Regions from separate parts of the Clostridium carnis genome, predicted to be linked through region 2. Evidence: a T-box and tRNA genes for the amino acid it is inferred to sense, from the RefSeq annotation. Region 2 holds a T-box; the other regions hold tRNA genes.
The links. The T-box of region 2 lies ahead of argS (arginine--tRNA ligase). A T-box ahead of a tRNA ligase gene usually reads a tRNA of that ligase, here a tRNA-Arg.

Region 1 (7,378 bases), 890 kb from region 2:
TTCATTTTTATTTTCATTTTTAGAACACATACCTTCTTTTCTTCTATTATTAAAAAACTGTGTAAGTATTTTGCTACACTTATCATTATAACACCATTTTACATCTACGTACGTGTTGAAAATATTGTAATCTAATAGATTCATAACTGATCCACATGCTCCCATGTCTTTATTAAAGGTTCCTATATATAATTTTGATATTCTACTTTGAGCTATAGCTGATGCACACATTGGACATGGCTCTAGAGTTACATACATTTCTGTACCTGAAAGTCTCCAATTATTTAATTGTTTGCAAGCCTCTTCTATAGCTATTATTTCTGCATGTGCTGTTGGCCTCTTCAAAGTTTCCTTTAAGTTATAGCCTCTTGCTATTACTTCTCCATCCTTAACTATTACTGCCCCTACTGGAATTTCTCCATTTTCATATGCTTTTTTAGCTTCCTCCAATGCTATCTCCATAAAATCCATAATTATAAACTCCTTTAACTGAATAAAAAGATAGAAAACTACGTTTCCTACCTTTTTCTATAAATATTATTATGATTTTTTAAGTGTATATTCTAACCCTTTTTATTCTATTTTTATCTATATCCTCAACGACAAATTTTATATTGTTAAACTTTATTTCTTCTCCATTTTCAGGAAACCTTCCTAGTTCCCCTATTACAAGTCCTCCAACAGAATCAAATTCTTCTGACTCCATGTTAACACCTATTAATTCACCAATATCGTCTAATCTAGCGCTTCCATCAACAATATATTCATCTTCTTTTACAACTTCTATTTCTTTATTTTCATCATCATATTCGTCTTCTATATCTCCAAATACCTCTTCTATTAAGTCCTCAATTGTAACAATTCCAACATTACCACCATATTCATCTAATACAACTGCAATATGATTTCTCGTCTTCTTCATTTCATTAAATAGTTCCTTAATTTTCTTAAATTCAAAGGTATAATAAGGGTCTCTCATATAATCTATAACTTTAAATTCTTCTTTATTTTGAGATGCCATAATTAAGTCCTTAACATTTAATATTCCAACTACATCATCAATAGTTTGATTATAAACTGGTATTCTTGAAAATTGTTCCCTTTGAATAACATCAAATACCTCTTCATAATTTGCATTAACATCTACAGCTATTACATCTACCCTTTGAACCATTACGTCCTTTACTTGAGCATCTGCAAAATCAAAAACATTAAATATCATTTCTTTTTCTACGCCTTCTAGGACCCCTTCTTCTTCACTAACACCAACCATAGTTCTTAACTCTTCTTCTGTTATAAATGGTTCTGACGCTTTTGGGTCTCCTCCTAGCAATCTTATGAATACTCCTGATATTACAGTGAATATAGCAATAAAAGGCCTAAATATTTTAACTATTAAATTAATGGTTTTGCTTACCTTTAAAGCAACTTTTTCTGAATTTTGTTTTGCTATTGATTTTGGTGTTATTTCACCAAAAATTAAAACCAATATGGTCATCACAATAGTAACTATCCCAACACCACTTTCACCTAAAGTTTTTAGTGCTATTGATGTTGCAAGCGCTGATGCTCCTATATTAACTATATTATTCCCTATTAATATGGCTCCTAATAACCTACTAGGATCCTCTGTTAATTTTTCTACTAATTTTGCTCCCTTTACTCCCTCATCTACCATATGCCTAATTCTAATTTTACTTAGCGCCATTAACGCTGTTTCAGACATTGAGAAAAAACCTGACATAACTAATAATATTACTAACAATATTATTTGCCACGTATAACTGTCCAAAAATAATCACACTCCTAATATATTTAATTATAATATTCTATATTATATCATATGTAAAAACTCAATAGTTAAGATTATTTTTAATAAATTAAAAAATTTCAAATAATTTCATATTTTAAACAATTTTCAATTAAATAAAAACTCTCAAACCAAGTATTATCAAGGTTTGAGAGTTTTTTCTGGTATCCCCAACAGGGATCGAACCTGTATCTGTCCCTTAGGAGGGGACTGTTCTATCCATTGAACTATGGAGACATTTAACAAATAAATTTTATAATATTAGAAGGGAATTGTCAATATTCCCCTAATCCCTTATATGCTTATTATATCTCCATTTTCAAATTATATTTAGTTTTCTCTGTCTTTTTAATAATATTAGTTATTCTACTTTTATGTTTCTTTGATTTCATAATCTTTCAGCTTGTCCCACGATTCTATTTTAGAGAACTCTTTATATTTAGAGTTAAATTCAACTATTATCGGAGCTTCGTCTAAATATGGATATTTTTCTATAAGCTCCTTATCAGCATATCTAATTGCTGTAATAGCTAAGGGTAGCTCTTCTCTAAAAATCTTATCTCTAAAAACTGATGCATTTAGTCCTCCGGCTCCGTCTACATGGATGTATAACCTTAAAATATATTTGCCTAAAACTTTGTCCCATCCTCCAAGCACTTCATCTCTCATTGAAGTTACTTTACTCCAATCATAATTAAGACCTATTGACACATATAAGTTAGCTGTTTCATCTGAATGTGTCATTGTGTAATACCTAGGCATGATAGGTCCTACTTCTGTAACGTCATTTTTAAAATCTACAAACAACTTTTCTGGTTTAAATTTTGACACCTAGTTCACCTCTAAAATATTAACTTTTCTTCACTATATGAAATTTCATTCTATATAGTTACTTTTATATAGTGGCAGTTTAGTATATACTTTATTTATGGAATTATTATTTTATATTTGAAAGGATTTGATTTTTATGTTTAGGTCTATTATATGGTATATATTTTTCTTTTTAAGCTTACTTATTAGCATACCTGGTATGATTAAGAGTAAAATGCTTGATAAAAAAGGTTTAAAAAAGGAAAGAGAAGCTCAAGTTCATAAAAGTACTTCAAGGTGGGCTAGATCACTTTTAAAATTAGCCGGAGTAAAAGTAATTGTTCATGGAGCCGAAAATTTACCTAAGGACAGGAATGTTTTATTTATAGGAAATCATCAAGGAAACTTTGATATTCCTATTTATATAAGCCAAATTGATGTTCCAAAAGGATTTATATCTAAAATTGAAGTAAAGAAAATTCCTGGTGTTAGAACTTGGATGGAATATATGCATTGTGTTTTTATGGATAGAAGTAGTATACGAAAATCTGGTGAAGCTATAGTACAAGGTATTAAAAACTTAAAAGAAGGTTATTCATTAGTAATCTTCCCTGAAGGGACAAGAAGCAAATGTGATAAAATGGGCGAATTTAAAGCTGGTAGCTTCAAACTTGCAACAAAATCTAAAGTCCCAATAGTTCCTGTAACAATGAGTGGCTCTTATAAAATTATGGAAGAGAAAAATGGTGCCATAATTAAGCCTGCAACTGTTAATCTTTATATACACCCTATTATTGAAACTGCTAATCTATCTAAAGAGGAGCAAGATGCACTACCTAAAAAGGTTTATTCTATTATCCAAAGTAAATTACCACAATAATAAATACCCTTTAGTTAGTTTTTAAGCTAACTAAAGGGTATTTTAAGCTATGATATTAATATTAAATAATTTCTCTATTCATGGAAAACCTCTATTAAGGTAGCTATATCATTTACATAATACTCATACTTTTTCCCTTGCTTAGAAATTTTAAAAAATCCCAGTGTAACTAAGTAATTTAAATCAGTTCTAGCTGTTTCATATGCAACCTTTGTCCTTTTCTTATAATCTTCAATAGTTATTTTCTTATCCTTAATAACAATAATGCTATTAATAAATTTTAATTGTCTATCCTCTAACTCAATATTATTTTTCTCTATTAATGATTTTAAAATTTTCTTACCATACTTAATGTTAATTTCAATATTTAACTCTTCAATAGATAACTTTATTACTTCAATATAATATTTTATAAAATAAGTTAAATCACCTTCATTATCAGAAATATTTTCTATAGCATTAAAATATTTCTTACTTTGTTCAGTAATAATTTTCATTGGAGAACAATATCTTAGAACTTCATATCCGTTATTAATTAAATATATATAAGATAAAGTTCTAGCCATAAAACCATTAATAAATTCAAAAAGGTTATTATCCAAAATATATTTTTGAATTATTGCTGCCTTAATTATTTTATTACAATTAAAATTACAAATAAAATCAATTAGCTGTTCAAGGTATTCTTTGTTATAGTTTAGGTTATCTTTTCCTACATATTCACCAATATCATTGTATACACTTAATATTAAGCTTTTATTTATTTCGTTGCCATTTTCAAATACTTCAAATAACCTGCTCTTTATATTTTCTACTATCTTTTCCTCATTAAAAATTTCCTTATCTTTCTCTAATTCAAAATTTATATTATTAAACACTTCATCTTTATATGTGTTAAGCTTTATTTTTTCTATATTTTTTCCAGGTATATATCCCATTACTTCACTTTTAACATTTTCATCTATTATGTAAATATTGTTCAACATATCTTTTGTAATATTGTACCAATATTTTATTTTCTCATTATTCTCTAGATTTATCTTATATGAGTCTGCATTTCTTTCCTTTTGTATCATTTCCCATATTTTTTCCAAATCACATTTATCATATATTCTTCTTGAAATTTGTTTTTTGTTAAAATAAAATTTGTTAAATTCTTGTAAAATCTGCTTGTCCATTTTCTCACTCCAAATTGCTACTTCTTTTTTTACTGTATAATTACTTTTATAATACTAATTTAATACTAATAATATATATCTTTATATACTTATTATATATCTAATTAATTACTATATTAATACTTATTTATTAATTTTCAATAAAAATATCATTAAAATAAAAAAGGGAGAGGCAAAAACCTCCTCCTTAATATGTAAATTATTCAAAATTTTATTATTCTATGTTTTTTTATATAATAATATTTTTATCATTATATATTTCTATGTATTTTATTAATTATTTTTAATTTTACAGTTTAACCTCTCCCCTCCTTTATTTTATTCCATATTAAAAATAAAACTAACACTCAGTCTTATTCTTTCTACATCTTTAAATAGTTTAAATTTATAATAACTTTTTTTATTTTATCTTATACTTTATATTTTTATAAAAATTATTAATTTATATAAATTTTTTTATATATTTTTCACTTTATTACATTAATTTACTGTTTAATTTTTATAAATTTTTATTATAGAAAATTCTTTTTCTGCAAATAATAAATTAAATTGTTTCATTAAACGTTTTCTTAAGTGATTATTTAAGAAAATTTAATATTTTATGCAAAATAACTCTATTTTGTTAATAAATAATACGAGCATATTTTCAAAATATAGTGTATACTAAGTTAGTTAATAAAAAATAAAATAATTGAAAATAAATCTACTTTATAAGTATAAATTATTTTTAGTAAAAAAAGAAAGAGGATATTGAATGAACGAAATTAAATTTAGTGACTTAGGGTTAAAGGATACCCTTTTAAAATCTATTAATGAATTAGGTTTTGAAAAACCATCCCAAATACAAGCTGAGGCTATTCCTGTTGCATTAGAAGGACATGATCTTATAGGGCAAGCTCAAACTGGTACAGGTAAAACAGCAGCTTTCGGTTGTGGAATTATAAACCACATATCATCTCAAGACGGACTTAGCGCAATAATATTAGCCCCTACAAGAGAATTAGCTATTCAAGTTAATGATGAATTAACTAGACTATCTAAGTATGACAGATTAAATATACTACCAGTTTACGGTGGAGAGCCTATACAAAATCAAATAAGAGCTCTTAAAAGAAATGTTAATATAGTTGTTGGTACTCCTGGTAGAGTTTTAGATCACATAAAGAGAAAAACACTTTCATTAGATACTGTTAGATTCTTAGTGTTAGATGAAGCTGATGAAATGTTAAACATGGGCTTTATAGATGATTTAGAAGATATCATAAAACAACTTCCTGAAGAAAGACAAACTTTATTATTCTCAGCTACAATGCCAGCTCCTATAAAGAAGTTAGCTAAGCGTTATATGAAAAAAGATGCAAAACACATAGCTATACAAAAATCAGCTATGACAGTATCAAAGATTACTCAAAACTTCTTTGAAATTTCTCATAAGAGTAGATTTGAAGCTCTTTGCAGAATACTTGATTTTGATAATCCATCATCAGCTATAATCTTCTGTAGAACTAAAAAAGGTGTTGATGAGTTAGTTGAAGGTATGCAAGGTAGAGGATATATAGTTGAAGGTATGCATGGAGATATGTCTCAAGCTCACAGACTTAGAACTCTTAAGAAATTTAAAGAAGGATCATTAAACTTTTTAATTGCTACTGATGTTGCTGCAAGAGGAATTGATGTTGAAGGAATAACTCATGTTATAAATTACGACTTACCACAAGACGTTGAAAGTTATGTTCATAGAATTGGTAGAACTGGTAGAGCTAATAGAGAAGGTACTGCTTACTCATTAATATCTCCAAAAGAATATTCAATGCTTAAGCAAATTAAGTCAGTTACTAAGGGAAATATAACTAAGAGAAATGTTCCTACAGTAGAAGAAATATTCTCTAATAAATCACAATCAATGATTTCAGATGTTCATAATATACTACAAGATAGTAATTATGATAAATTTATTCCAGTTGCAGTTGAGTTAAATAAAAAGTTTGATTCAGTTGAAATTATTGCAGCTTTAATGAAAAGCAAATTTAATGATGAATTATTTGCAACTTATACATCAAATGCTTTAGAAGCTCCAAAAGGTGAAGATGTACGCTTATTCTTCTCTATTGGTAGAAGAGATGGAATTAATCCTAAGTCTTTAGTAAACTTTATTAAAGATACTGCTAGAATTAAAGCATCATCAATTGGCGATATAGATATATTAGAAAACTTTGCTTTTGTTAATGTATCTCCTGACGTTAAAGATAAAGTTATGGATACATGTATAGGTCTTAAATTAAACAAAAGAAAAGTAAATATAGAAGTAGCTAATAAAAAGAAAAGATAATAGCTACTTAGCTTAGGTGACTACGTCAGATAAGGGCACTTTGTGCATAGATATGAGCTATTTAATTTGCTCTTTCGGCAGAGAGATTTGCTTTGTAATTAATATTACATATGGTAAAAGATCACCTGCAGTGGAAATTTGATTTAATATCAAAGAATTTTAAGGGAATTATAATATTATTTTATAATTTCCTTTTTATTTTAAAAAATCCCTATAAGCTTTAAATAGTTTAAATCTTATAAGGATTTTTTAAAATTATTATAATTTACACTTCTTTTTTTATCCCCTCATAAAGATACTCTAAATGTTCAGTGTCTACTCCTTCTCTTTTTAGAAGCTTTAGTCTTTCTTCGGCTCTTTGAATTGACTCT
Region 2 (7,378 bases):
ATGGAAGTATATCCATACAAATCACAGATTCTTCACCAAATCTAGTTAGTAAAGAAATTTCCTTCCCTATAATTAAGGAATTATTTTTACATATTTCTATAGAGGTTTTAGCATCATTAGTTTCCAAAATCTCTCTAAATAAATCTTCAAAGTTTTTCAGAAAATCACATAATAAAGAAACTCTATTAAAATTTTTAGAAGATTCTATTGATAAAGAGGTAGCTTTATTAATTAAATTATCTGGAATTTCTTCTTTTGAAATATTAATATTTATACCAAATCCTAAAATAATGTAATTTATTCTATCCATATCACAACTCATTTCTGTAAGTATTCCACAGAATTTTTTATTGTTAAGTAGTAAGTCATTAGGCCATTTGATTTTTATATCTAAATTATAATTTTTTAATGTTAAAGTTAATGCGGCAGCAGCAATTTGAGTTATTTTTGGAGCTTGTATTGGCTCTAAATTTGGCTTTAATAATAATGAAGCCCAAATCCCGCCTTTAGGAGAACTCCAATCTCTATCTAATCTACCTTTACCATCAGTTTGAACTTCACTTATTATAAGAGTTCCATTTGGTTCTTCATAAGCGATAGATTTTGCAAAAGTATTTGTTGAGTTTATTTTTGAAAAATATTTAATATTTTTTCCGATATATGTAGTATTTAAGTTTGATTTTATTTCTATTGGATTTAATAGATCTTTTATAGGGAGTAATTTATATCCTTTGTTAGATATCCCTTCTATTTTATATCCTTCTTTTTTTAGTATATTTATATATTTCCAAACGGAAGCTCTAGTTATTCCTAAATTATCACTAATTGTTTGACCAGATAAATAATCATTATGATTTTTTAATAAATTAAGTATTTTTTCTTTCATATTTCACCTCGTAAAGTTTAATATAGTGAGATTATAACATAACATACTATAATAAGAGAAATAATGAAAGAAATTAGTAATATATAAATATAAAATCTATTGATAATAATATATATATGATAAATTAAGAAGTTTGTAATGAAAATGACAAATTTCTGTATTATAATTATAGTAATATTGTTGTAAAATAATAGTATTTGGTTATATAATAGTAAAGTAAAAGGAGGAGTTAGGATGAGTGAAAATGATAAAAATAGTAGAAAATCTAAAGCTAGTAAAAAGAAATTAAATAAAAAGAAGAAGATTATAATAATAAGTCTAACCATAGTAGCCTTATTAATAGCGTCTGTGGTAGGAGTTTATTTAAATATTAGAAACCAAATTTATGTTGAATATACACCACAAGAAACAAAAGGGGTGGAATATAAAGAGGTTTCAGGAGTAACTAATGTATTACTAATTGGTACAGATGGACGTACTTTAGATGAATCAGCAAGATCAGACTCCATAATTATTGCTACTATTGATAGCAACACAAAAAAGGTTAAGTTAACCTCTATAATGAGAGATATTTTAGTAGATGTACCTGGATATGGAGAACAAAAAATAAATGCGGCCTTTGCATTAGGTAGTGCTGAATCTGATTCAAATGGTAAACTTAAAGGTGCAGTAGGTGGCGCAGGACTTTTATTAGAAACAATAAGAAATACATTTAAAATTAATATAGATAAATATGCAATAGTTAATTTTTGGGGATTTGAATCTATAATTGATGAAATTGGTGGAATAGAAGCTGATATTAAAGATTATGAAATAGATGAAATAAATAAGTATATTGGTGAAACAACAGAAACTAAATCAGAGCCAATTACAAAAACAGGAGTTCAATTACTTAATGGTGCACAAGCATTATCATACTCTAGAATAAGATATGTAGGTAATAGTAACTTTGAAAGAGGAGAAAGACAAAGAGCAGTTTTATATCAAATTGCTACTAAGTTTAAAGATGTTAATCCTTTAAAATATGTTAGTATTGCAAATAGTCTTGCAAAACATATTAAGACTAATATAGATATACCAGAAGCTTTAAATTTAGCTTATACAGTATATAAATTCCCAAGCTTGAATTTTGAACAAATACAAATGCCACAAAATGAATTAATAGTAAGAGATTATTTATATAAAGATTTAGGTTGGTGTTTAATAATAGATAAAGATCAAAATTCAAAAGTTTTACATGACTTTATATTTGAAGATAAGCTTCCAAACCCAGAAGAGTTTAGTATTTCTCAAATTAAAAGTTTAGAAGCACAATATAATGCAGAAGAAGCAAGATATAATTCTCTTTATAATGTAAAGCCAGAGGAATATAATGACAAAGATAAAGATAAAACTAATGTAGTACCAAAGCCGGCGGAAAAGCCAGAAGCACCAAAGCCAGAGGAGAAACCACCGGTTACGAATCCAGAAGCTCCAAAGCCGGAAACTACTCCACAGGTTCCGCAAGTTCCACAACCAGAAGCTCCAAAGCCTGAACAGGTACCACCAGCACAAGGAGGAAATGGAAATCAAACTCAACCTGCTCCACCAACTAATGGTGAACAAGCACATTAGTAAAAGTTATGTAAATAAAGAACTTCGTAGTAGACGAAGTTCTTTTTATTAAAATAATGTTAATAATAGAAATATAGAGTAATAAATATGATATAATCTAAAAATAAGAAGTTTGAGGAGTGAATTAGTTTGAGAGGATTTTTGCTAAGTACAATATTAACAGTACCAGCTATTTTAATAGCGTTTACAGCTCAAGGATATGCAAGAGCAAAGGTTGCAGATAAATTAGGAGATAAAACTCCAAGATTCCAAGGAAGATTAACTTTAAATCCAGCAGCGCATATAGATCTTGTTGGATTTATAATGATATTATTTATTGGCTTTGGTTGGACTAAGCCGGTAGATACAAATCCTAATGCATACAAAAGGGGATATAAAGATGCAATAAAAGTTACTGTAGCAGCACCACTTGCAAATTTATTAGTTGGATTTATATTTACAATTATATTTGTATTTTTTGCTGTTTTAACTAAAAATATTTTACCTTCTACATTCTATGCAGTTGGATGTATGATGATAAAATTTACAGCAGTAATAAATGTTAATTTATTTGTATTTAATTTATTACCACTTCCTGGACTAGCTGGATTTGAAATATTTAAACAAGTAAGTCCAAGAACATTTTATAAGGTAGCAGATATACTTTATCAATATCAAATGATAATATTATTAGGTGTAATTTTAGTAGGTCAATATATTCTTAGAATTCCATCAGAATTAATATTAAATTTATTTAGTTCTATAGCTAGCTTTATATTAAGAATATTTATTTAAAGATATAAGTAAAAATTCAATTATAAAATAGATAAGCCTCTTGAAATTAATAAATTTCAAGAGGCTTTAATATAATTTAAATGCTATTAAATTATCTCTTTTTTCTTAATAATAAGTTCTCTGTTATATACTTCCATGAATGTATTACTAGCTCTTAAAGCTTGACGAATTTCAAAATCAACATTTATATCAGAGTATACTAAAATTTCTACAGTTTTATCATTTATATTTAAAGAAAAGTCTTTAATAGCTCCAACAAGGCTTCTATCGAGACCGTCAGCAATTTTTAGCAATGCTCCTATTTGCTTAATAGCTTTTAAATCTAATTGACTTATAACAGCTGAAAATGGTGAAATTGGAGTTTGATAATTATTAAATCTATGAGAAGCAGCTATAGCAGCACTCATAATAAGTTCTTTATGAGTTAATCCGTTTATATAAGAGTTTAATATTACATAAAATGAATGTTTATGATGACTATAGTAATTAATACTAATGCCGCAATCATGTAACATAGTAGAGGTTTTTATTATGTTAGTAAATTCATTACCTAAATGGTGAAGAGGCTTTAGATTATTAAAAAGCTTATAAGTTATATCAAAAACATTTTTAGCATGATTTTTATTACTATTTAAAATATCTAATATACCATTTAAGCTATAGTCTAGAATATCATCTATAACATTATAATTTTCTTTTAAATACTCATACATAAGACCTTCTCTAAGACCTCTACTAGAGATAAAAATATTACTACAATTAATAAGTTTTACTATATTATGAAAAATTGTTACACCGCCAACTACTATATCAGCAAATTCAGGATCTAAACCATCTAATCTTTGTCTTTGCTTTAAATCCTTTGATTTTACTAAGTTATATATATCTTTAACATCTAAATCATTTAATTCATAGTTATGAGGAATATCAAAAGGATATCTTTTTCTTACGCTATCTATTTTTCCTATATTTCTAGAGGTAGAAGAAATACCTATTATTGAATCAAATATTGTTTCTTTTAACCATGATATATCTTCTAGATTTTCATTAACATAAACTTTAGCAGTTTCAAGATCATCTCGTAAAACTCTATCATTTAATTTGTATTTATATGTTAGGTTAACGCTACCAAATGGAAGTGTAGCATGTTTTATAATGGAATTATCTTTAACCCAAGCAATATAAGTATTGGTTCCAGCAACCTTAACAATTAAAGAATTTTTAATATACATACTTCGTAGAACACCTAAGAAGTTATAATAAATTTCTTCATCGCAACTTAAAACTTTAACATCTAAATTAAGCTCTTTTTTTATCATAGGAACTAAAATATCTCTATTTTGAGCAGCTCTAAAGGATTCAGTTGCAACTACTATTAATTTATCTGCACCTGAAACTGTACATAGTGATTTAAAAGCACGTAATGTAGAAAGTATAGAAGAAAAGTTTTCACTACAAATTCCACAATCTTTAACTAAATCATGACATAATCTAACAGGGGTTTTTAATTCATCTATAATCTTAAAATACCCACTATTATCAACTTCTGTTAACATAAGCCTTAGAGAACTAGAACCAATGTCAATTATACCTACTCTTTTCATAAAAACTCCTTGAATTATATAAAAAAATATTATAATACTTATTTATAGTATTATAATAAATATTAAAGTATTTTGTAAATTTTTCAAGAGGTAAAAGGTTAAATATTATTAATAAAAGATTTATTTTAGTTGACATTAAAACTTTTATTTATGTATAATATGTATATTAAAATTAAATTTTCATATAATCATAGAAGAGGAGAGTACTATAATTGAGTCTTTTAGCGAATAGGGAGTGGTGGAAGCCTATAAGATAGATTATTAGGAAGAGAACCTTGGAGATATCTACCGAATTTGTAGTAGGCTAGATCGTATTTGCTTGCGTTAAAGCATCAAGTGGCATATTTTATGCAATTAGAGTGGTACCGCGGATATAATTTCGTCTCTTATATTTTATAAGAGAGGGAATTTTTTTATTTTATAGAAAAATAAAATTTAAAACAACAAAACGGAGGGTTAAAATGGATTACAAAAAGAAAGTTTCGGAAATTTTAAAACAATATATAGATATGGATACTGTAGCTATAGAAAAGCTTATAGAAATACCACCAAAGCCAGAAATGGGAGATTATGCATTTCCTTGTTTCCAACTAGCTAAAGCCTTTAGAAAGGCTCCTAATATGATAGCTGAGGAACTTGCAGAAAAGTTAGATAAAGATGGCTTTGAGAAAATAGTTAACTTAGGACCATATGTTAATTTCTTCGCAGATAAAAGCATATTTACTAAAAATACAATAGAGAAGGTATTAGCAGAAGGTGAAAATTATGGTTCATCTAATATAGGAGAAGGAAAAACAGTTTGTGTTGAATATTCATCACCAAATATTGCAAAGCCTTTCCATGTAGGACATTTGTTTACTACAGCAATAGGTAATTCTTTATATAAATTATTTAAAAAAGAAGGATATACAGTTGAAGGAATCAATCATTTAGGTGATTGGGGAACTCAATTTGGTAAGCTTATATCAGCTTATAAGAGATGGGGAAATGAAGAGGCTTTAGAAGAAAATGCTATAAATGAGTTACTTAGAATATATGTAAAATTCCATGATGAAGCTGAGCAAAATCCAGAACTTGAAGATGAAGGAAGAGCATACTTTAAAGCATTAGAGGATGGGGATAAGGAAGCTGAAGAATTATGGAATAGATTTAGAGAGTTAAGTTTAAAAGAATTTGAAAGAGTATATGATATATTTAATGTTACTTTTGATTCATATGCAGGAGAGGCTTTCTACAACGATAAAATGGATGTTGTAGTTAATGAGTTAAGAGAGAAGGGGCTTTTAGTAGAAAGTAATGGAGCACAAGTAGTTATGCTTGATGAATATAATATGCCTCCATGTATAGTACTAAAGGGTGATGGAGCATCTATATATGCAACAAGAGATTTAGCAGCAGCTATGTATAGAAAGAAAAAATATAATTTTGATAAGAGCATATATGTAGTTGGAACACCCCAAGCATTACACTTTAAACAAGTATTTAAAGTTTTAGAACTTGCAGGTCATGAATGGGCTAAAGATTGTGTTCATGTAGGATTTGGTTTAGTTAAGTTTGCCGATAGAAAGCTTTCAACTAGAAAGGGAGAAATTATCCTTTTAGATGATCTAGTAAGAGAAACAGTAGATAAAACTTTAGAAATAATAAATGAAAAGAATCCAACTCTTGAAAATAAAGAAGAAGTTGCTAAGAAAATAGGTGTTGGTGCTTTAGTATTTACTTACCTTAAGAACTCAAGAGAAAAGGATATTGTATTTGATTGGAAGGAAATGCTTTCATTTGAAGGTGAAACAGGTCCATATGTTCAATATTCATATGCTAGAGCAAAGAGCATATTAGGTAGAGCAGATAAGCTAAAGGGAGTTCAAGACTATTCAAAGCTTACTTCAAAAGAAGAATTTGAATTAGTTAAGACTTTAGAAAATTTAAATAAACAAATTCATTTAGCAATAGAAAAATTAGAACCATCAGTTTTAACAAGATATGTAATTGATGTTGCAAAAGCATTTAATAAGTTCTACAATGCACATTCAGTATTAAATTTAGAAGATGAAGGTTTAAAAGAAGCTAGACTTAAGCTTACAGAAGCAACATGTCAAGTTATTAAAAATGGATTAGAGTTATTAGGAATAGAAGTTGTTGAAAAAATGTAAGGAATGGATGCGTATGCATCCATTTTTTATAGAAAATTAACAAAGTTATAAATACTTTATGATATAATCAGTATAAATATTTAGGGAGGTGTAAGTTTGTTTAATAAATACATTAAATATAAAGAGATAATAATAGCAATAGTTTTTTCTATATTAGTAAGTGTAGTTGGAGCTAAGCTTATAGATAATTATCCTTATTTTTTTGGAATAATAAAAAAACTATTCTCACTTATTGTTCCATTTATATATGGATTAGTAATTGCATATATATTAAATCCATTAGTAAAGCTACTAGAAAAAAGGTTTAAGCTAAAGTCTGGAGTAGCTATATTATCTACATATATATT
Region 3 (7,378 bases), 1.1 Mb from region 2:
AAGCTACATCTGAATAATGCGCTCCACCACGTTTTGAAAGTTCTTCTGGCTTTTCTTGTAAATTAATATCTTTATATAATTCAAATAGCTTTTCCTCTAACTTCATTACTACTTCTGCTCTAGTTTCACCCTTTTTAAATTCTTCTAGCTCACTTGAAAGCATATCTCTAGTTTTATAGTAATATCTATGATATGGACAAGGAATTATTCCTGTGGCCTTTATAAATGCTGCATCCCATTCAAATCCTTTTATATTAGCCATTGTTTGAACAGCTTCTCCAGGCACTAATAATTTCTCTATTATTTCTTTAGTAGCATCTTTTCCATCTAAATAAACTCTTTCTGCATAAACCATATGATTTAACCCTGCAAAATCTACTGTTATTCTAGATGGATCAACCTTTAATAACTCTGCAAATGAATAATGTAATCCTATTGGTACATTGCAAACTCCAATTACCTTTTTATGAACACCATATCTTAATAATGCCTCTGTTACAATTCCAGCTGGATTTGTAAAGTTTATAAGCCATGCATTAGGGCATAATTCCTGAATGTCTCTTGCTATATCTAATATTACTGGTACTGTTCTTAATGCTTTAAATAAACCGCCAGCTCCATTAGTTTCTTGACCTAAAAAACCATGACTTAAAGGAATTCTTTCATCTTTAGCGCGTGCTGCTAATAATCCAACTCTTAACTGAGTTGTTACAAAATCTGCATCCTTTAACGCTTCTCTTCTATCTAATGTTAAATGTATTTTCATTGGTACTCCTGCTTTTTCTACCATTCTCTTAGCTAAAGCACCTACTATTTCTAATTTTTCTTTTCCCTCTTCAATATCCACAAGCCAATATTCACTAACAGGCATTTCATCATATCTCTTTATTAATCCTTCTACTAGTTCAGGAGTATAGCTTGATCCCCCTCCAATAGTTACAATTTTTAATCCTTTATTATTCATAAATAAATCCCCCCTATAAATCAAAACTTTTATTTGAAAGTATTTTTTATCTTATATCCTAATTATAATTTTTTTTCATAACTAATAATTTCAAATTTTGAAAATATTCAAACTTATAAGAGGGCTATATTTATCCTTTTATTATATGCTCTATTTGTTTTTTAAATTTATTTTCATCTCCATCAAAAATAACTAAGTTTATTCCCATTTCCTTAGCTCTTTCTCTAACAGGAAGTTTTATAGGTTCTTTTGTTGCAACTAATATTTTATAAACTCTTTCTCCTCCAATTTTTTCACTATAAACATTTAATTCATTTAATGCTGCTTCATTGTACTTGTCACTATCTTTACAAGATATAAATATAGGGATAGAATCCTTTACTGCTACAACATCAACTTCATTGCGAACTGTTTTTATATTATCATTCCATAGAAATATTACACCACTTTTAACTTGATCAATATCTTTAATTTCATTTATCATAATATTAGTAGCCATTTCTAACCATGTACCACTTTTAAATATAAAACCTTTTAAATAATCATTTAGAAATTCCACTTCAATATCATCATTATTTATTTTTTTATAGTCTATTCCCTGCATTTCCTTAAGTTTAACTAATATTTTTTCTAGTAATGTTTTTTCATTTTCATCTAGCATCTTCATTTTAACTATAACTTTTTTGGGATTTTGATAATCATGAGTAAAAATATTAGCATCATATAGTTTTTGCTTATGTTTATGCCATAAGTTAATATTTTTAGAAATTTTCCTTGTTAAATATACTAAATCTTCCTTAGTACATAAACTAGTAGAATCATCTAAAACTTCCCCTCCTGATGCTCTTACTATATGATTTATTTCTAAGTCATCAAATTCTTCTTTTAAAATATCTATTTCATTTCCTAATGTATATAAAATTTTATCTTTTATATCAACATAAATTGTTTTAATATTACTATCCCTACAGATTTTAGATAACATTAAAGAATTAATTCTTTTCCCCCCAGTTAAATTTACTAATATCTCTTTATCTTTATTTGAATTTATAATTAATTGAAGATCTTTATAGCTACCTTCATTTACTGTAATATCTTTAAAAATAACCTTAGGCATATAATTCTCATAATATTGTTTTATAGATGATATCCCTTGTTCTTCATTTGAATCTCTTATAAAAATAACTTCCCTAGGTTTGAATTTTTTAGTAGCTAATATACTACCTTGATTGTGTTCATCTAATTGGTTAATTAGTATATCTATGCTCATACCTATACCTTCTTTTCTAATTTAAACATATTCTTTATTAATTTACCCAAATATAATTCTTTATATTAGAAAAGAGAGAATTCATAAAAAAATTCTCTCTTTCCGTAGTTTAAAATAATTTTCTTGCTAAATATACTCCTGAGCATGATGCCATCATTAATCCTCTTGTTAAACCAGCTCCATCCCCAATTGCATGTAAATTTTTGATATTTGTTTCTAAATTTTCATCAAGTTTTATAGCATTAGAATAAAATTTAATTTCTGGACCATAAAGTAAATTATCTGGATTTGCAAATCCTTTTACTACTTTATCCATCTCTAAAATAAAGTTTACTATATTAGTCATTGTTCTATATGGAATTCCAAGTGTAATATCCCCTGGCATAGCAGTTTTTAAAGTTGCCTCTACTGAGTTATTTTCAAGTTCCTTTTTCCAAGTTCTTTTTCCATTTAATATATCTCCAAATCTTTGAACTACAACATCTCCATTAGATAAAAGGTTAGTAAGCTCTGCAACTTTATGAGCATACTCTATAGGCTTATTAAATGGTTCTGTGAACTTGTGTGAAGAAAGTATTGCAAAGTTTGTATTTACACTTTTCTTTTCTTTATAAGCATGTCCATTAGCTAAGGAAATCCCTGAATCATAGACTTCTGCTGCAACAAACCCATCTGGATTTTGGCAGAATGTTCTTACCTTATCCTTAAATGGTGCTATCTCTCCAATAAACTTACCTTCATACATTAATTCATTAACCTTTTGAATATCTCCCTCAGATTTCATTTCAAATCTTACTCCGATATCAACTACTCCAACAGATTTAGTTATATTATGTTTATCACATAAATCCGATAAAAAATCTGCCCCATTTCTTCCTACTGATACTACTATTTTTTCACCATAGTAATTTTGACTTTCTGTTATTACCCCAACAGCCTGTCCATCTTCTATTATTAAATCTTTAACTGGACTTTGAAATATTATTTCTACTCCATTCTCTATTAAATAATCCTCTAACTTTCCATATAATTCTCTAGACTTTTCTGTCCCTAAATGTCTTATTGGAATATCTACTAAATTTATATCATGGCTTTTAGCTTTATTTTTAATTTTTTTGATTTCATCTTTATGCTCTACACCTGCAATATTTTTTTCTCCACCAAATTCTAAGTAAATTTCATCACAGTAATCTATTAAATCCTTAGTATGTTTATGTCCTATAACCTCTGGTAAATTTCCCCCTACTAATACTTCCTCTACTTCTGTATCATATAATGATAACTTTGCATCTGAGAACGCTCCAGCTCCAGCAAACCCGGTAGTTATATGACAGTAAGGCTTACACTTCACACATCTATTTAATTTAGGAATTGGACAATACCTTTTATGAACTGACCTTCCTTTTTCTATAATAAGAATCTTTTTTTCTGGGCTAATTTTATTAAGTTCATATGCTGTAAAAACTCCACTTGGACCAGCTCCTATTATTATTACATCATATTTATTATTCTTTTTAGACATATAATAACCCCCTTATATTTGCGAATGTTTTCGTAAATCCAATAATTATTATACGCCTTTTTCTTCTTATATCAATGCTTTTTTTATTATTTTTATAAATTAAAGCATTTTTACAAGCTATTTGTGAACATTAAGTAAATATTTTAACTATATAACAAATATGATTTTAAAAATTTTAACTCTATATTGATTATTTTATCTGAAGTTTAACTATTGATATAATTTTCTAAAATAAAAAAAGACTTTGCAAACTGCAAAGCCTTACAATGGTACGGCGGAGAGGATTCGAACCCCCGACCAACTGGTTCGTAGCCAGCTACTCTATCCAACTGAGCTACCACCGCATATTGATTTTTAACATATTTATATTAACATAGATATTTGAATAAATCAAGTAAACCTATTTAATTTAGGATGGGTTTTATACCCCATCTTAAATTAAATATATATCTGAAAACTCTATTTCTAACATTTGAATTTTATCACTACGATTTAGTGGCCTATCTTCATCTACTTCTACTAGCCTACAAATAGGTAGTGTTACTATAAACTCAGAACCCTTTCCTTCTTCACTATTTAATGTAACTTTTCCATCATGAGCTTTAGTTAAATAATTTACTAAATCTAATCCTATTCCACTACCCCCATTTTCTCTATTACTCTTTTGAGATATTTGATAAAATCTATCAAATATTTTTTCTCTACTTTCTTTAGATATTCCTGGGCCTTCATCTCTTACTGATATATTAATGTTTTCATCTTCTACAAAAATATTAATATATATATTAGAATCTTTTGGAGAAAATTTAATGGCATTTGAAATTAAATTCATTACTATTCTATCTATAAGTTCAGGATCTACAGCCATTATACACTCTTCCTCATTTGTATCGAAAACCAATTGTATATTTTTTTGTTTAGCATATTTATCTACGCACCCAACTGTCCCCTCAACCATTGAGATAATATCAATATTCCTTTTATTAAGCATATAATAGTTATTCTCAAACTTAGTGGTATCAATAAGATTATTTATTAACTTTAACATTTTAAGACTATTACGCTTTACTAATCCCATATACTCTAAAGCCTTTTTGTCCATAACATTAACATTACCATAATCAATACATTGCATAACACTTAATATTACATTTAGATGAGCTCTTAAATCATGAGATATATTTAATAAAAAATTTTCCTGTCTCATGTTTTTATCTTTTAATTCTTTTATTGTATCTCTTACTTGGTTATAATACTCTTCATCAATATCGTTCTTTGGTATTTCATATAATAGTTTTTTCGCTAGATTACCTAAATTCCCTTCTTCTAAATACCCCTTATTGATCATGTGTATAAATCCTTTCCCACAAATCTATTAAAATTTTTACCACATTATATCTAGTTTACCATATTGACATTTTATCAACAACCATTTTATTCTTTTTTTCCATTTATTTTACATTTTAACTAATTAAAGTTAGCAAAACTTCCTTCTGTTGTTGCTTTTATTTCTAATTTTTTCTCTACTCTTTCCTTTAATTCAGGTACATGAGATATAATTCCAACTAATCTTCCACCCATTTGTAATTCTAATAAGCAACTTATTGCATTATCTAAAGATTCTGGGTCTAGCGTTCCAAATCCTTCATCTACAAACATAGTATCTAGTTTAATCCCACCTGATGATGATTGAATTACATCAGATAAACCTAAAGCTAAAGATAGTGATGCTTTAAAGCTTTCTCCCCCAGATAATGTTTTTACATGTCTTAACTTCCCTGTATAATTATCAAAAACTTCTAATTCCAATCCCTTTTGACCAGTACCTTTACTCTTATCTTCCTTTCTTTTTAAGATAAATCTTTCTCCTGTCATTTTAGATAATCTTAAATTTGCTGCATCTATAATTTCTTGGAAATATGCTGCTAAAACATAGCTTTCAAATGTTATATACGGGCTTTGTCTTCCATTTGATAAATTCGCTAATTCTCCAACAACTTTATATTTCTCTTCTAATCTAATTAAATTTTCACTTAGCTTTTTAACTATCTTATATCTTGAATCATTATTAGCTATCTTAGCATATAATAGCTTAATCTTTTCTTCTAACTCTTTTTCAATTAACGAGTAGTTAGTTATTTCCTCATTTAAATTGCTTAAATCTTTGAATTTAATATCCTTTGTTTTTTCACAAAGATTATTAAACTTATCTTTTAAAGACCTTAGATTTTCCTCGTAATCTTTAATAAAAGCATCTATTTTATTTATCTCGTCTTTACTAATTTTATATTTCTTATATTCTTCTATATCAATAAACTCTAACTCTATTAACTTTTCTTGATACCTTAACTTTTCTTGATTTTCCTTCTCTATAGAATTTTTTAATACTTTCTCAATTGTATTTTTATTTCCATTCAATATAGAATATTCTTTAGAAATGTTACTTTCCTTAATCTTTGCATTTTGAAGAGACTTTTTCATATCTTCTAATATATTTTTCTTATTGTTTATTATATCATTTAGATTATTTAAACTAGAAAATTCATTTGGTATATCACTTCCTAAGGTTTTTAAAGCTTCTTCTTCTGCTTGTAACTTTCCAAACGTATCTAGTTTGTTTTTTTCTAATACTTCTAGTGATTCTTCTAAAACCTTTAAATCTAACTTTAAGATTTCAACTTCTTTTTCTATATTAAATTTATTTTTAATTATAACTTCTATTTCTATTTTTCTTTTTATTAAATTATCAATTTCTAGTCTTATTTTTCCGCCTATTTCTTTAATATCCTTTATTAAATTATTATTAAATTCTAATTTCATACCAATTACATTAGAGATTTGTTCTAATGCTGGTATAATTATTTCATTGCTTTTTAATTTAATATTTTCACTTAATACTTTTATGCTGTTTAAATATTCATCTGTTTCATTTTTTATCTTTTCATACTTTTCCTTTTGATTTTTAAGTTCATATTCACTTGGTACATTTAATTGTTTTATAGCTGGCATAGGATGTTCTTTTGATCCACAAACCGGACATTCAGTTCCTTCTTTTAAAGCTTCTGCAAGTATTCCTGCCTGACCTTTTCTAAAGTTTAACTCTAGTCTATCATAGTAATTTTTACTTTCTGTATAACATTTTTCTATTTCTTTAAATTTATTAGATTTATTATTATATTCAATCTTTAACTCATTTAAGCTTGTAATCTCTTTATAAACCTTTAAAAGCTGTTCCCTTACTCTTTTCTTTTCATTTTCGTTATTATTTAGCTCTATAAGCTCTTTTTCTAATTGATTTATTTCTTTTAACATTAATTCATTTTGTTCTTGTTTTAATATATTATTTTTCCTTTTTTCCTTAAAGGTCTCTATATTATTAACTATCTCATTATGATTGTGTCTTAAACTTTCTAATATTTTTTTTCTTTCATCTATTTTATATAGTTTATTTAATTTTTCTTCTAATAAAAGAATTTCTTTATTGATATTTTCTCTTTGACATTCATTTTTTTCTTCAAGCTCTAAATTTTTTCTACATCGTTCTAATTCTTCACCCTTTAAAATTAATTCCTTTTCTATTCTTTCTAATTCTTTTTTATTATCCTCTTTATTTTTTACTTTT

Region 1: it encodes a tRNA-Arg, which carries the amino acid that the T-box ahead of argS (arginine--tRNA ligase) is inferred to sense. The anticodon was not compared.
Region 3: it encodes a tRNA-Arg, which carries the amino acid that the T-box ahead of argS (arginine--tRNA ligase) is inferred to sense. The anticodon was not compared.

Annotation. Positions count from the first base shown of each region.
Region 1 is NZ_BAAHYS010000001.1:1,464,157-1,471,534, reverse strand. It holds gene ACYQ1T_RS06880 (nucleoside deaminase) at 1-471, opposite strand, end outside; gene ACYQ1T_RS06885 (ATP-binding protein) at 1-5, opposite strand, end outside; gene ACYQ1T_RS06875 (HlyC/CorC family transporter) at 551-1,792, opposite strand; tRNA gene ACYQ1T_RS06870 (tRNA-Arg) at 1,973-2,047, opposite strand; gene ACYQ1T_RS06865 (staygreen family protein) at 2,183-2,641, opposite strand; gene ACYQ1T_RS06860 (lysophospholipid acyltransferase family protein) at 2,778-3,500, shown strand; gene ACYQ1T_RS06855 (Fic family protein) at 3,575-4,678, opposite strand; gene ACYQ1T_RS06850 (DEAD/DEAH box helicase) at 5,433-7,007, shown strand; gene ACYQ1T_RS06845 (hypothetical protein) at 7,273-7,378, opposite strand, start outside.
Region 2 is NZ_BAAHYS010000001.1:2,357,882-2,365,259, forward strand. It holds gene ACYQ1T_RS11455 (biotin--[acetyl-CoA-carboxylase] ligase) at 1-886, opposite strand, end outside; gene ACYQ1T_RS11460 (LCP family protein) at 1,121-2,500, shown strand; gene ACYQ1T_RS11465 (site-2 protease family protein) at 2,630-3,274, shown strand; gene ACYQ1T_RS11470 (Ppx/GppA phosphatase family protein) at 3,361-4,878, opposite strand; T-box leader at 5,061-5,268, shown strand; gene argS (arginine--tRNA ligase) at 5,340-7,031, shown strand; gene ACYQ1T_RS11480 (AI-2E family transporter) at 7,128-7,378, shown strand, end outside.
Region 3 is NZ_BAAHYS010000001.1:1,291,719-1,299,096, forward strand. It holds gene ACYQ1T_RS05960 (6-phospho-beta-glucosidase) at 1-964, opposite strand, end outside; gene ACYQ1T_RS05965 (Card1-like endonuclease domain-containing protein) at 1,095-2,234, opposite strand; gene ACYQ1T_RS05970 (NAD(P)/FAD-dependent oxidoreductase) at 2,344-3,756, opposite strand; tRNA gene ACYQ1T_RS05975 (tRNA-Arg) at 4,024-4,100, opposite strand; gene ACYQ1T_RS05980 (sensor histidine kinase) at 4,190-5,104, opposite strand; gene ACYQ1T_RS05985 (AAA family ATPase) at 5,224-7,378, opposite strand, start outside.